DNA from 3 places in the Mycobacterium sp. IS-1556 genome. Region 3 is predicted to be linked to each of the others. Evidence: riboswitches for the same ligand, from Rfam matches in the RefSeq annotation. Region 3 holds a riboswitch; each other region holds the start of a gene.
What was found. Region 3 has a riboswitch for cobalamin ahead of AU187_RS24100 (ABC transporter substrate-binding protein). Riboswitches for the same ligand answer to the same signal wherever they lie in the genome.
Positions count from the first base shown of each region.

Region 1 (5,091 bases), on a different contig from region 3:
GTCGATGTCGTCGTCGACGCTGAAGAAGATCGGTGCGCTCCGGCCACCACCGGCCGCGGTGTGCAGTTGCCAAGCGGTACGCGCGTCGGCGACGCCGCCGGCGTACCCACGGGTGAAGTCCGATGGTGCTGTCCCGCCCGGCTTTCCGTATTGGTAGTTGCTGACGATGACCAGACCGGCGGCGGTCAGGGACTTGGCGTACGGAAGGGTGATCGGCTTGGCGCCGAAGGACGAGCCGGGCCGCGACGTGGATACGTAGTTGATCACCCCGGAGTGGCCGGCGGCTCGGATGGCTTGGGCCGGGATCTGGCGCATGGCGTAGTCGATAAGAGTTGGAGCGGCGGCCTCTGCGGTCGGACTGCCGACACTCGCCGATGCCGCACCCAACCCGACCAGCGCCGAAGCGGCTGCGGCATACCGCAATGCATCACGCCGGGAGACCGGGCATGAACGCCGAAGGCTATATGTCTCCGGCGGGCCCTCCACGGCAGGATGTTAACAATGAGACTCCTGTTAACGGTGTAGCCACGCCGGGCGAGTTGCCGGTGTCGCGAAGCCGTGCGAGAGCGGCGCTTTCGCCCTCCGGGATCGCGATCACAGCTGCGGCCGCGCAGCGGAGGCACCGCACAGGGCCTGTGCGCACGGGTTATTGTGTGAGCGGTTATAGCCGCGGTGGGGCTAGGAAGCCGGTGTGATTCCGGCACGGTCCCGCCACTGTGACCGGGGAGCGGACCCCACGCGTGACCACGGCCTGCGGGCTGGAAGGGCGGGGCGAGCGGTGATCCGGGAGTCAGGACACTGCGCCGCCGCGGGCCGGGATGACGGGGCGTGGAAACCCCGGGACGGAGATCGCTCATGCACACGCGTGCCCGAAATTGCCGAAGGTTCATCGCCCGTCGACAGGCGATGCGTGAAATGCCGAGCGGCCCTGCAGTTCTGACATGACGCCAGTGGCGGCCACTCTGTGTCGCCACCTCACCTCCACGTCACGATCACCATCGAGGGGATCGCTGTCGGCAACGTGGTTCGTCGTGTTGATGTTTGGCCTTTTCGTACTGGGGCTCGCCTCGACGGTGATCGCGGTCGGCATCGGGTCGGTACGCATCCCTGCGGGAACGGTGGTGGAGGTGATCTGGGCGAAGACGCTCGGATCGGCGAGCGGCGAGGTAGCTTCGCACATCGTCCAAATCGTCTGGGACTTAAGGGTTCCCCGCGTTGCGCTCGCCGCGCTCGTCGGCGCGGGTCTCAGTGTGGTGGGAGTTGCGGTGCAGGCGCTGGTGCGCAATCCGATCGCCGACCCGTACGTGCTAGGCGTCTCGTCGGGTGCCTCCATCGGTGCGGCGGCCGTCATCGTGTACGGCAGCGCATTGGGGCTCGGCGCTTTGGGACTGAGCGGAGCCGCGTTCGCGACCGCCTGTCTGTCGATGGCAATGGTCTATCTGGTCGCCAGGCGCAGCGGCCTCGGGCTCAGTCCGCTGCGGTTGGTGCTCACCGGCGTGGTCGTCGGTTACGTGCTCTCCGCGCTGACAAGCTATTTGGTGTTTCTCGGCGACCCGCGCGGCGCCCAGCAGGTGTTGTTCTGGCTGTTAGGGGGTTTCGAGCGCGCGCGATGGTCGACATCGGCGATTCCGGCGATCGCGCTGGCACTAGTTCTCGTGTGGCTCGTCGCCCGCGCCCGGCCGATGGATGCGCTACTCGCCGGCGACGAGGCCGCCGTCACCTTCGGCGTTGCGGTGGCGCGGGTGCGCCTGGAGTTGTTTGTGGCCACCGCGGCGTTGACCGCGGTCATGGTTGCGGTGTCCGGAGCGGTCGGGTTTGTCGGGCTGGTGGTGCCCCACATCGTGCGGCTGCTGGTCGGTGGATTGCACCGACCGGTGTTGATCGCCAGCGCGCTGTTCGGTGCGGTCTTCATGATCTGGGTGGACCTGGCCGCGCGCACGCTGGCCAGCCCGCAAGGGATACCGGTCGGCATTCTGACCGCCATCGTTGGCGGCCCGTTGTTTCTCTTCCTGATGTCCCGTCGTGACCGACTGGAGGGCGGCCTTCGATGAGCGACGCCGCAGACGTCAACGTCGATCAGCTCGCCGTGCGGGTCGGGGGCAGGCTGCTGATCGACGGGTTGAGCATCGACGTGGGACCCGGCCGGTTCGTCGGGCTGGTGGGTCCGAATGGCAGCGGAAAATCCTCGTTGCTCAAGGCGATTTACCGGGTGCTGCGCCCCGAGCGCGGCGAGATCAGCATCGGCGGTGTCCGCGCCACCTCGCTGAACCCGAGGGCGTTCGCTCGCACTCTGGCTGTCGTGGCGCAGGAAGCGCCGATGGACGTCGGACTCAGCGTGACCGACATGGTGATGCTCGGCCGGATTCCTCACCAGCGCGCACTGAGCCGTACCTCATCGGCCGACCGTGCGGCCGCCGTCGACGCCTTGGCCACCGTCGGCGCCGCCGACCTCGCAGAGCGGGCTTGGCCCACGTTGTCAGGCGGTGAGAAGCAGCGTGTGCTGCTGGCCCGCGCTCTGGCCCAAGACTGCCGGGTGCTGGTGCTGGACGAGCCGACCAATCACCTTGACGTGCGCCACCAGTTCGACCTGCTGCGGCTTATTCGTGGCCTCGGGGTGACCACCCTCGCCGCGCTGCACGACTTCAACCTCGCCGCCGAGTTCTGCGACGACGTCGTCGTCCTGCAGCAGGGAGCGGTCGTCGCCGCAGGATCCCCGGCCGAAGTGCTCGTCGACGAGATCGTGCTTCCGGTGTTCGGCGTGCACGTCGACCACATCCGGCACCCACGCACCGGAGCGCTGCGGCTGCTCCTGTCTGCACCCGACGGCATTGACGATCCGGACGCAGTTCCGAGCACCGTCTCATCTACCACCGCGACCCAGGAGCACTGTCCATGAACGGAATTCGACCCATATGCCCGGTGCTCGCCGCCGTCGCGGTCGCCATCACCGGCTGCGCCGGCGACGGACCGAATGCGGTTGTAGACCCGCCCCGGTCGGGTGAACACAGCATCACTGTTGCCGGTGATCTGCCACCCGTCACCGCCGAGTTCAGCTGGCCGCCGGCCAACACGCCGCCGGACCACTACCCGGTAACTGTGTCCTCCTGCGGTGAGCCGGTGACCTTCGACGAAGCGCCGGACCGCGCTGTCGTTAACGACGACAACATGATCGAGTTGATGTTCGCTCTGGGTCTGACCGATCGAATGGCCGGCTATGCCGGCGCTGGTGAGCGCCTGCGGTTAGCGGTGTTCATCGACGACTATGCCGCCGCGACCTCGCTCGGCCCCGACTACTTCGCTCTCGAACCGCTGCTGGGCGTCGCGCCGGACTTCGTCTTCGCGGGCTGGAACTATGGATTCGATACCGGAGGCATCAACCCCGACAGCCTCGCCGAGTTGGGCATTCCCAGCTATGTGCTGTCCGAGTCATGCCGACGCGTCGACGACACGCTCGCCCCCGCCACCATCGACGAGTGGTTCGGTGACGTGCGTGCCATCGCCGCCATCTTCGGAGTGCCCGAACGCGCCGAGGCTCTGATCGCGCACTGGCAGCAGCGGCTCGTTCGGGTCGCTGACCGCATTCCGGCCGACGCAGAGCCGGTACGGGTGTTCTGTTGGGACTGGGGCACCGACACTTTGGGCACCGGCGCAGGATTGACGATCGTCCCGCAGCTTTACCAGCGGGCCGGCGCGGTCAACGTCTTCGCCGACCTGGAGGAGATGTGGGAGAACGTCTCGTTCGAGGCGTTCGTCCAGCGAGCCCCCGAGTTGATCGCGGTCACCGACTACGGAGACGGGCCGACCGGGCAGCAGAAAATCGAGATGCTCAAGGCGATGGACGGTGTCGGCACGGTGCCTGCGGTTCGCGACAACCGCTTCCTCGTGTTGCCCCAGGAAGCGGTCAACCCCGGTATTCGTATCGTCGACGGAATCGAAGCGCTCGCCGCGAACCTGTATCCCGAGCAATTCGCCGACCTCGTCGACACACCCGGATTCGGCCTGGCGGCGACGGCCAGCTAGGACGTCGACCACCTTGGGCTACAACCAATGTCACCGGACGCACGGCACGGATAGCCGTACACGGGCGCAGCCGTGGGCGGATCGGCGCCGGGTCGAAACGGCGCTGGCGAATGCCGCCGAGCTGGGCCCATACTTCGCCCTGCACCGCGATGCGACCCGAATTCCGCTGCCGCCACAGCAGATGTATCAGCGGCGACGGCTTCAGTCGCTACTCAGTGACGTCGCAGAGGACATCGGTACCGACGAAGGACGCGTCGCGGCATCCACACTGCAGTACGGCTTTGCTGCCCGGTGCTGGTCGGTGGTGCTCGGAGTGTGGCACCACGCAGGGTTGCTGATCGACACGCGTGAACTCGAGCTCGTCATAACCGCGCCCGGGTCAATCGCATTGGCGATGGGTGATTTACGCGCATGGGACTGCGCATCCGTGTCTGTCGACGAGGCGGCAGCCCTCATCGCCGACGCGGTGATCGCCCACCCGCTGGGCAGCTTGCACACGGCGCTGCACCGGGTGGTCCGGATTGCCGACGGGCTGCTGTGGGGTAACGCGGCCTCAGCGCTGGTTTCGGCCCCTCAAATCGTCACCGAGAAACGGCCCAACGTGCGACTCACCGCCGTGACCGCGGCGATACTGTCGCGCTCACCGCTGGCCAACCGGCTTGCCATAACCGCCAACAGCGAAGTTCGACGGCGCAGCTGCTGCCTTTGGTACCGCACGCGGCACCAAGACAACTGTGCCGACTGTCCGTTGACGGGTCGCGCCACTATTCGTCGGCGAACAAACACAGCGCCCGACCACTAACCAGGAGCACACGATGAGGGTCGTGTGGAGGCTGCGCGTCCGGGCGGCATACGAAAGCCGTCATCTGAATTTGCGCACGACGAGAGACAGTGCCGACGGTTCACATGCCCCGCCCGTGGCGGAAATCAGCTGCGGACATCGCGGTGCGCTCCCCGTGCTCGGATGTAGGTGTTGAGCACATCAATGAGCGCTCTTCGGTCTCTGCTGGTGTCGAGCGGTTGAGGTGACACCATCTGCGCGAGAACGATTCCCCGTAGCGTCGCCCAGAT
Region 1 covers NZ_LQIM01000001.1:474,153-479,243, forward strand. The annotation lists gene AU187_RS02275 (DUF1906 domain-containing protein) at 1-486, opposite strand, end outside; cobalamin riboswitch at 681-800, shown strand; gene AU187_RS02280 (FecCD family ABC transporter permease) at 1,038-2,051, shown strand; gene AU187_RS02285 (ABC transporter ATP-binding protein) at 2,048-2,896, shown strand; gene AU187_RS02290 (ABC transporter substrate-binding protein) at 2,893-4,020, shown strand; gene AU187_RS02295 ((2Fe-2S)-binding protein) at 4,034-4,822, shown strand; gene AU187_RS02300 (TetR/AcrR family transcriptional regulator) at 4,948-5,091, opposite strand, start outside.
Region 1: it holds a riboswitch for cobalamin, as region 3 does, so the genes downstream of both, AU187_RS02280 (FecCD family ABC transporter permease) here and AU187_RS24100 (ABC transporter substrate-binding protein) in region 3, are expected to answer to the same signal.

Region 2 (5,091 bases), 140 kb from region 3:
AGGTCCGCGCGTGCCACCCGGATGGCCGACGTCTGCGGATAGGAGCCGATCGTCGTGGTCGGAAGCAGCGGCAGCTTCAACCGAGCCTGCTGCCCGGCGCGACGCTCTTCCGCGGGCCCGCGCTGGGCCCTGGACGCCACGATCGACGAAATCCGCGACCGGACATGGCCGTTGTTCAATCGCGGATCCGCTCGCCGCGCCTCTACGGTCGCGTTCGACGCGGCCACCTCACCGGAGACCGCGTCGCGTCCCTCTCTCAAGCCTCGGGCGAGCGTCACCACTTCGGCAACCTTCTCGGATCCGAATGCCAGCCAACTGCGCAGCGCGGCATCGATATCCGGCTCGGCGTCGAGGGAGTACGGCACGTGCAGCGTCGAGCACGATGTCGATACCGCGACGTGGCCCGCAGAGCCCAGCAGCGTGGCCAGTGTCCCGAGGGCGGCCTCGAGGTCCGAGCGCCAGACGTTGCGCCCGTCGACCACACCTGCGACCAGCAGCTTGTCCGCGAGTTCAGGCACCGCGGCGACCGATGACCCACTGCCGGCGACCAGGTCGACGCCGATCGCCTCGACCGGCGTGCGCGCCAGTGCGGGCAGCGCGTCGGTGTGCTCGCCGAAGTAGGTGGCCACGAAGATCGCCGGACGCTTTGCCAGCCGCCCGAGGAACTGATAGGCCTCTTCGGCGAGTTCGCCTGCGTTATCGACGATGTCGGTGACGAGCACCGGCTCGTCGAGCTGCATCCACTCCACGTCCCGTTCGGCGAGCAGCTGCAACAACTCGCCGTACACGACGAGGAGTTCGCGGAGCCGCTCGATCGGCGCAACCGCGCCGTCGACCGCCTTGCTCAAGGCGAGGAAGGTGATCGGCCCGACGACCACCGGACGGGCCGGAACACCCTGCGCGCGGGCCTCTTCGAGTTCGCCCAGAATTTTGGCGGGGTTCAGCGCGAAACCGGTCTGCGGGCCCAGTTCGGGTACGAGGTAGTGGTAGTTGGTGTCGAACCACTTGGTCATTTCCAAGGGAGTGATGGCGTCATTGCCGCGCGCGGCCGCGAAATAGCGGTCCACTTCGTCGGGCACCTCGGCGACCCGTTGCGGCAGCGCGTCGACCATCACGGCGGTGTCGAGCATATGGTCGTAGTACGAAAAGGTGTTGACAGGAACGGAGTCCAGGCCGGCGGTGGTGAGCGCATGCCACGTATCGCGGCGCAGGTGCGCGGCGATGGACTCGAGTTCGGCGCGGTCGACCCGGCCCGCCCAGTACTTCTCGACGGCGCGTTTGAGTTCCCGGTTCGGCCCGATGCGCGGCGTACCGAGGATGGTGGCGGTGAATGGTCTTGCGGTCATGACGACGTCCTCATCGGTGCAGCGGATGGTCATCGCCAGTAGACGTCCAGCCGAGCACGGCATCGAACCGGCTTCGGCCACAGCCCATTCCACGAGGCGATGCACCACCGGGCGCGGCGCGTCCGGTACAGCTGGCAGGTCTTCGGACTCGCAGGCCCGCGCGAGGAGATCGCGCACCTAGTGGCCGTCGCTTCCCAGCCCGTCGGGGCCAGTGCTGGTGACGGCGGTCGTTCCTGCATACCGCTGCGGGACAGTCCCGGATTCTCACCGGGTTCCCTCTCGCGCCGCACCCGGACTGGCATACGGCACTCGATGTCGATGTTCCGACTTCGTCCCCGAAGTCGGGTCGCCGACAAACCAGTTGCGCTGACCAGCCTACCCTTGCCGGCATTCGGGTACACGGCCGGCTATGCCAGCAGCGTCTGGCCGAGATATCCGCCTGGCTCGACTCCGGGCAGGATCGCGAACGTCGCCGACCCGATCGTGGTGATCCACTCGTTCAGCGCATCCGATGCCGCGAGACGCTGCTGAACCGGCATGAACTGCGCGGCCGGATCACGTTGATAGGCAGCGAAAATCAGGCCGCTTTCGGTTGTTCGTCCGGCGGGCGGAGGGTCGTCGAAGTTGTAGGGACGGCGGAGGAACTGTTCGTTCTCGTTGCGGTGCCGGGCCAGCGCGATGTGCGAGTTCGGCGGAATCACCGGGATGCCGTTCTCGGTCGCGGAGAAGTCCGGTTCGTCGAACTCCCGCTGTCCGGTGAGCGGTGCACCGGTGTCGATTCGACGCCCGACCGTGAGTTCCTTGCTGCTGCGGTCGAGTTCGTCCCAGGTGTCCATCTCGGCGCGGATCCGGCGCAACACCAGGATCGTGCCGCCGTCGAACCACCGCTGATCGTCTCCGGCGTCCCATACGTGCCGGTCGAAGCCCGCCTCGTCGGTGATGTTGGCGGTACCGTCGATCTGGCCCATGAGGTTGCGCATGCTGGCGCCCTCACCGTTTCCGATTGCGTTGCGGAATCCGGTCTGCCGCCAGCGCTGAGTGGTCATGGTGCGGACGTTCTTCAGCAGCACCCGGCCGGTGTGCGCGACGGTGACCGGATCGTTGGCGCAGATCTGCAGCAGGAGGTCCCCGCCACACCACTGCGGTTGAAGCCGGTCGGTGGTGAAGGCGGGCGGTTCAGCCAGAGATCGCGGGCGCCGGTGTGCCAACCCGATCCGGTCGAAGAGACCTGGCCCGAGGCCCACGGTGACGGTGAGGCGGGCCGGCCGGTATGCCAGTTCGGGTTCGGTATCCGCCAGCGCGGGAGTGCCCTGCGTCAACCGCGCGGCGTCCGAGGTCCACAGTTTGAGGACCGCGGCCAGCGTCTCACGCGGACTGCGCCGGGATTGCGGTGTCAGGTCGAGCGCCACGAACAGTGCGTGCGTCTGTGGTGGCGTCGCGACGCCGGCCTGATGCTTGCCGTGAAACGGTTCGACGGCGCGGTCGAACGGTTCCGCCGGGACCGCGGACTGCGCGATGCTGCATTGTGTGAGCGTCGCCCCGGCCGCCACCGCGGCGGCGCTGCCCGCGAGGAGCCGCCGGCGGTTGAGCCGCAAGGAGGCGCCGGTCGAGCGCTCAGCCATGATCGTCGTGCGGCGCCGACCCGCCGGTCGACGGCTGATAGTCCTCGTCCGCCCCGGCGAAGTCACGCACCTGCGCGGTGACGGGCAGCGTCGAGCCGTCCTCGAACTCGACGGTCAGGGTGACCTCTGAACCCGGCGGCAGCGGCTGCGTGAGGTCCATCAACATCAGGTGATCTCCGCCGGGCACCAACGCATGTGAGCCGTCGGCCGGGATTGTCATGCCGCCCTCCTTGGGGCGCATCGTCTTGACGCCGGTGGCGCCGGGCGCGACCTCATGGACTTCGACTCGGCCCGCCACATCCGAGGTTCCTTTGACAATGCGGGCGTCGTGGTGTCCGGTGTTGGTGAAGGTGCCGAACACCGCCGCCATACCCGTCTCCGCCGAGCTTGCCCACTGGTCGGCGATGGTCACCGCCGACGCCATCGGCTCTTCATCGTGGTGGGCCTGCGTCGTACAACCCGCGGCAACGACCGTCGCCGTCGCCGCGAGTAGCAAAGCTTTGCGATACCGATTGTCAGACATGGGCTTTCGTCTCCTGCTTCTTTTCTTCTTTACGTTTCTTGACCGCGCCGACGAAGAGGTCGACGACCATGAATGCCGCGAGGCTGAGCCCGAACAACGGCAGCGCCCAGGCCAGGGCGAGCGCGACGACGGCCAGCGCGGTGACCGCGACTGGGTTCAGACCGCGAAGGGTGCCGCGCAGCGGCGGACGTCCCACTGCCCAAGCCGTTCCGCGCGTCGGTCGTCGTCGCCACCACATCACGTAACCGCGCGCGACAATCGTGATCAGCCCGATCGCGGTGAGCGCCAACAGGATCTGGTTCGGAACGCCGAACAGGACGCCCATGTGTGCGTCGATGGCCCAGTCGGTGAGCTTGGCCAGGACCGGCCACTCGGCGAAGTCGACACGGTCGGTGATCGCACCGGTGTGGGGGTTCACGGTGATCGCATCGTGTCGGGTCGGCCAGTCGCGCTTGTTCTCCGCGACCTGCCAGCCGTGGCCGGGTTCGGCGGGTGGGTACATCCACATCGGCCCACGCAGTCCCGCGTCGACCGCGGTGCGCAGCGCCGTGTCCGCGCCGTGCAGCGCGGCGTCACCACCTGTCGGAGACACCCCACCGTGCTGATGCCCGCCCCGGATGTCGCTGCCGGCCGCTTGCGCCAACGTCGTGTCGACCGTCGGCGCGGTGGTGTTCAACCGCTCCTGGAGAAGATTGACGGTCTCGCCGCCGTACCGCGACCAGGTGATGCCGGTGATCGACAACCCCAGCAGCGCCACGATGACCCAAACCCCCACCGCGCCATGCCAGGACAGCGTGCGGCGGCGATCGGTCTTGTCGCGGTCGGGCACGGCGATGCGGCGCAGCTTCTTCGTGTCGCGGCGGTGCAGGTACCACAGCGCCAACCCCGCCAGCGCGATCACCCACAGCCAGCTCGCGGCGAGTTCGCTGTAGTTGCGGCCCACCACGCCGAGATGCAGGTTGCGGTGCAGTTCGTCGAACCAGGCGCGCAGCGGCATCCACTGGCCGTAGGTGGTCAGCGCGCCGCGAACCTCGCCGCTGTACGGGTCGACGAAGACCGTGCGCGCGTAGTCGGGCGGTACGTCGTCGACGGCGAGCGTCACGCGTGTCGTCTCGTCGGCGGCGGCGGGTGGGCGGATGCTTTCCACCGTCCCCTCGGGGTGGGCGGCCCGCGCGGCGCGGATCTGCTCGGCCAGTGGCAGCCGCTGCTGGCCGACGCGGTCGACCGTGACCTCGTGGCGGTGTACCGCGTTGTCGATCTGGGGGATCACCGCGTACAGCAGTCCGGTGGCGGCGGCGATCAGGATGAACGGGCCGACGAAAACGCCGGCGTAGAAATGCAATCGGAGCAGCAGTGGGCGCAGCCCGCGCAGGTGTCGGCGCGTGGGCGCGCTACGGGTGGGAGTCGTCGTCATGGCATCGGAAGCTTTCGAGCCGGTGGCGCGCCGAGCGCCGGCACGCCGGAGATTGAGGTGGCTAGTGGGAACTAGGTGTCAGGGGCCGCGAAAAGCAGCCACCCGCGGTCGGCGAGACCGCGGCGAATTCAATCGAGGTGGCGGGCTATGCCGCCGTTGCGGACCTGACCGGCGGAGCGCGCATAC
Region 2 covers NZ_LQIM01000042.1:193,691-198,781, reverse strand. The annotation lists gene metE (5-methyltetrahydropteroyltriglutamate--homocysteine S-methyltransferase) at 1-1,346, opposite strand, end outside; cobalamin riboswitch at 1,468-1,669, opposite strand; gene AU187_RS24775 (Dyp-type peroxidase) at 1,754-2,968, opposite strand; gene AU187_RS24770 (copper chaperone PCu(A)C) at 2,961-3,491, opposite strand; gene AU187_RS24765 (PepSY-associated TM helix domain-containing protein) at 3,484-4,905, opposite strand; gene AU187_RS24760 (hypothetical protein) at 5,051-5,091, opposite strand, start outside.
Region 2: it holds a riboswitch for cobalamin, as region 3 does, so the genes downstream of both, metE (5-methyltetrahydropteroyltriglutamate--homocysteine S-methyltransferase) here and AU187_RS24100 (ABC transporter substrate-binding protein) in region 3, are expected to answer to the same signal.

Region 3 (5,091 bases):
CGGCGGTGCATGCCGTCGACGCGACCCTGCCGGTTCTCGGGCTCGCGGGTTCGGCGTTCTTCCGCGAAGCCGAACAACTCGGGCTGCAGACAGTGCCCGAGGCCTTCGCCGACCGGTCCTATCGCCCGGACGGTCAACTGGTGTCGCGGCGCGAGCGTAACGCGGTCCTGCATGACACTGCGGAGATCGCCGACCGGGTCGCCTCGATGGTGAGCGCGGGCAGGGTCGCCGCGGTCGACGGGTCGACGATTCCGATCGCGGTCAAATCGATTTGTGTGCACGGTGATTCGCCGGGTGCCGTGCAGATCGCGACGGCAGTGCGGGAACGGCTGCTGGCCGAGGGCGTCGAGATCGGCCCCTTCAACTGAGTCGTCGTAGCGCACAGTCCGAACATTTCGACCCGTCACCGATGCGGTAGTAAAGGCAGCAGCTGCGGCGGCGAAAAGCCAAGTTGTGTTTGACCGTTCCGGATCCCGCGAGGCGTCCCGTCTCCAACAACGACCGAGCCAGGCGGGTGGCGTCGCCGCGGAGCTGCGGCCGGAGGGAATACAACGCGCGGGTCGCGGCGACCAACGCGGACGCGATGTTGCCGTAGAGCAGCGGGGGCGCGACCTTGACACGCAGTCCGTCGGCGAGCCGCTCCAAGTGCCCTTCGACGACGATGCGGTAGAGCGCGTTCGCCAACTGCGCGTCAGCCCGCGAGCCTTCGGGCACAGAAATTCTCAGCGCCGCGCTGTCATTGGCGCGCTGTAAGCCGATGAGGTCCGGCACCACGCCGTGCGCGACGGCGCACGCGAGGACGGGCGACCACAACCTCGACGCGTGACTCATCTGGACAAGCGACGCGCTGACACGACGGTCGGTCGTGCGGTACCTCCGGCACGTCGCATCGATCAGGTCCGCGTAGCCGTCGGCATAACACTCTTCGACTGGACGCCAGCCTCGATCATCGCCCCCAACGGCGATCGCGAAGAATCCGCCGTATCGTGCGACCTCGGAGAGTTCCGTGCTGATCCTCACCGGGCCTGCACCTTCGGAGTCACGTTGACCCGCAACAGGTTGGTGTCCTCATCGATGTCGACCCGGGTATCGACGCCGTAGACATCCGCCAGCATTTCGACCGTCAGGACCTCGGCCGGGGTACCGGTCGCAACGACACTGCCATGATCCAGGGCGCAGATCCGGTCGCAGTATGCCGCAGCGAGATTCAGGTCGTGCAGCGCGGCAATGACGGTGGCGCCCGTCGTCCGGAGCAGGTGCAGCGCATCATGCTGGTGACGCAGATCGAGATGGTTGGTCGGCTCGTCCAGCACGATCGTGTCGGTGCGTTGTGCGAGCGCCCGCGCGATCAACACACGTTGCTTCTGTCCGCCCGAGAGTCGGTCGAACGGCTCGTGGGCCAACGCCGATACGTCGACGGCGTCAAGCGCCTCAGCGATGATCCGACGGTCGTCGAAGTTGTCGCCTTCGAACGCGCGCTTGTACGGCGTCCGCCCCATGGCGACGACGTCGAACACGGTGAGCTCGAAATCGCCAGCCGTGTCCTGAAGTACCGCCGCCAACCGTCGTGCCGCTCGCTTGGCAGGCATCCGCCAGACGTCTTCGCCGTCGATCAACACGCGGCCCGACCTCGGTCGCTGGGCACGGTACAGCGTGCGCAGCAGCGTGGTCTTGCCTGCACCGTTCGGCCCGACGACGCCCACCATCTCGCCGGCGCCGACATGCAGGGAAACGTTGCTGATCAACGCTTTACGTCCGACCGTCACAGTGACGTCATCGATGTGAATCCGGCCGGTCATGCCGGTGCCTTGCGTCGCATCAACCAGAGGAAGTACGGGCCACCGACGAGCGCGGTGAGAATTCCGACCGGCAACTCCTCCGGCGCGGCGACCGTGCGCGCGGTGATGTCGCACACGATGAGAAACGAGGCGCCGAGCAGCGCGGCCGCGGGCAACGCGCGACGGTGGTCGGCGCCGACAAGCATGCGCACGATGTGCGGCATGATCAAACCGACGAAGCCGATCGCACCGCTGACAGCGACCATCGCGCCCACCATCAACGCGACCACGACGAACATCGCTGCGCGGAACCGGTGTACGTCCAAACCCAGCGCTGTCGCGGCCTCTTCACCGCCGTACAACAGGTTCAGCGACCGGGTCACCGCCAACAGCGCCGTCACACCGATTGCCACAACAATCGCCGGTATCCACACCATCGCCCAGGTCGCCCCACCCAGACCGCCGAGCATCCAACGCACCGCGGACTGGGCCTTGTGCGGGTCATCGGACGTGACGATCAGCAAACTCGAAGCGGCCGAGAGCACCTCGGCTACCGCGACCCCGGCGAGTATCAACCGCATCGTCGTCATCCGACCGCCCGTCCGGGCCAGGAAGTAGACGGCGACCAGCGCGGCCAGCGCTCCCGCGAACGCGGCCAGCGGCAGCGCCAACAGGCCGACTCCGACGCCGGCCACCAGCACCGAGACCGCACCCACCGACGCGCCCGACGAGACACCCAGCAGCATCGGGTCGGCCAGTGGATTGCGCACCACCGCCTGCAACGCCATCCCGCATGTCGCCAAGCCGGCGCCAACCACCGCCGCCAGCACGACCCTGGGCAACCGCGCATCGAGCACGATCGAGGCACGTGTCGGCGGCCATGTCGCGTCCAAGAACACCGGATTGAGTTCGTGCAGCAGGATTTGCCACACCTGCCCCGGAGGAATCGCCACCGACCCGATGGTGACCCCTGCGGTCATGCACACCAACAGCAACACCACGAGCAGCGTGAGCGCGACACTGTATGGAAGCCGTCCGCGAACCGGCGGTGCCGCCGAGGCCGGTCGGTCCAGGATGGCCGCCGTCATCCGATTCGGCCCGGGTGTAGCTGTTCGGCAAGTGATTTCACCGCGCGCCCGACACGGACACCGGCGGTGATCGACGACAGCGGCAGCACCGCGAAGCGCTGGTCACGAATCGCCGGCACTCGCTGTAGCACCGGGTTCTCCAGCAGAAACCTCTTCTTCTGCTCGACCGACTGGTCGCCATAGTCGTAGATCAGGATGACGTCAGGCGCCCGCTCGGCGAACTGTTCGAACGACACGTCGGCCCACACCTTCGGCACGTCGGCGAACAGGTTCCGCCCGCCCGCCGACTCGATAATCTGGTTGCCGATACCTTTCCCGCCGGAAGTGAACACCGTCGTCTCGCCGCTGTCATAGACCGCGACATCAATCGGCGCGACACCGTGGATTTGATCACGACTGTCCTGCAGGGTGCGGCGTTGACGTTCGATCTCCTGTTCGGCTCGCTCTCTGACACCGAATATCTCTCCCAGCGTTCGGATCTCATCGTCCACCGCGGACGCCGTCATCGGCCCGGAGGTGCAGTTCTCGGTGTTGAGATGGGTGTCGATGCCCACCTCGATCAGTCGCTCTCGTCCGCGCCCTTCCTTGTCGTCGAATGCGCTTGCCCACCCTCCGTAGACGAAGTCGGGCTCGGCGGCAAGCAGCGTCTCGAACGACGGGTACTCGTCGGCGATCACCGGAATCGAGTCATAGGCATCCTTGTACTCCGGCAGGATCTGGTCGTCCAGGAACGCGGTCCCGACCATGGATTCCTTCAGCCCCAGCGCCAACATCGTCTCGATCGCGTGCTGATTCAGGGCGACAGCCCGCCGCGGCGGACGCTCATATGTCGTGGTGATGCCGCAGTTGGTCACGGTGACGGGAAATCCCGCCAAGGCTTCACCGGCCGCGTTGTCCGATGGTGGTGCCGGTGTACCGCATCCCGCGGCAAGTAGTGCCGAGATCGCCGCCGTGGCAAGGTATCGACGCGCCGCCATTCTCCGTACCTCCCGTCATGGGCGGACGCGACGGGAAGCGCGCTCGGTATGCCGAGGCCGTCCTCGCCGGGGAAATCCGCCCCAGTTGTGGTGAGGAGGCGACCGCGAGGAGTATCTGGCTCCCGGCGCGTCGGAAAGACCGCGCCGATCACAGTGGCGGGACCGCGCCGGATTCACACCGGCTTCCTCGGGGTCACGGTCGCCTGTCGGCATCGATCCTGCCACACAGTGGTCAGCCGGCGCTCTTCCGATCAACCTGGCGAGATACGGCGAGCCGCTGCCGCTCCCGCGGCGTCGTCGCGCCCCAGATGCCCCAGGTCTCCACATTGGTCAGGGCGTACCGCAGGCAGTCGCGTTGCACGGGACACCCGCGACAGACTTTCTTGGCTCGTTCCTCGCGAATTACCCGGCGTTGACCGCGCTCGGCATCTGACGCGAAGAAGATCTCGGTCGGCAATCCCCGGCACCGCGCACGCAACTGCCAGAGTCGGTTGGCGGCTCCCGTGGCCATCAGCGCTCCTCGCGAAAGTCGACGTGGCGCCGGACCACCGGGTCGTACTTGCGCAACACCAAGCGATCGGGGTCGTTGCGCCGATTCTTGCGCGTGACATACGTATAGCCGGTACCGGCCGTCGACCGCAGTTTGACGATGGGCCGGATATCGTTGCGCGCCATCAGATTCTCTGCCCTTGCTTGCGTAACCGGACGACCACGGCCTCGATGCCGTCGCGGTCGATGACCTTGATTCCCTTGGCACTGACTCGCAGTGTGATTCGGCGGCCCTCGGACCGGAGGTAGTACCGCTTGGTCTGGATGTTCGGGTTCCAGCGACGCGGGTTCCGCCGGTGCGAATGCGATACGGAATTGCCGAAGCCGGGTGCTCGGCCGGTGACCTGACAGTGCGCGGACATGTTCCTCCTCGGCTGGGTACGCTAACGTTAATGACAATCATTTTCAACTCAGGGGAGGTCGAGTGCGCACTCCAGTGGTGCTGATCTGCGGTCAAGGCGATGCCGACGGTGTCGCCGAGGTGTTGGCCGGCGCGTCCGGCGCGGTGGTGGTCCGTCACACCTACGACGGTCAGGTGGTGGTGCGCAGCGTGACCACCGGCGGGCAAACGTCAGAGTGGCCGCTGGAGTTGGTCCGCGGTTGTGTCGCATGCACGGTGCGCAACGACCTCCTCGTCCTCCTGCGCCGGCTCCATCGGCGTGCGGACGTGAATCGCATTGCGGTGCACCTGATGCCGTG
Region 3 covers NZ_LQIM01000042.1:56,758-61,848, reverse strand. The annotation lists gene AU187_RS24120 (LamB/YcsF family protein) at 1-368, shown strand, start outside; gene AU187_RS24115 ((2Fe-2S)-binding protein) at 361-1,020, opposite strand; gene AU187_RS24110 (ABC transporter ATP-binding protein) at 1,017-1,799, opposite strand; gene AU187_RS24105 (FecCD family ABC transporter permease) at 1,796-2,866, opposite strand; gene AU187_RS24100 (ABC transporter substrate-binding protein) at 2,863-3,843, opposite strand; cobalamin riboswitch at 3,933-4,056, opposite strand; gene AU187_RS24095 (WhiB family transcriptional regulator) at 4,076-4,354, opposite strand; gene rpmG (50S ribosomal protein L33) at 4,354-4,518, opposite strand; gene rpmB (50S ribosomal protein L28) at 4,518-4,754, opposite strand; gene mrf (ribosome hibernation factor-recruiting GTPase MRF) at 4,817-5,091, shown strand, end outside.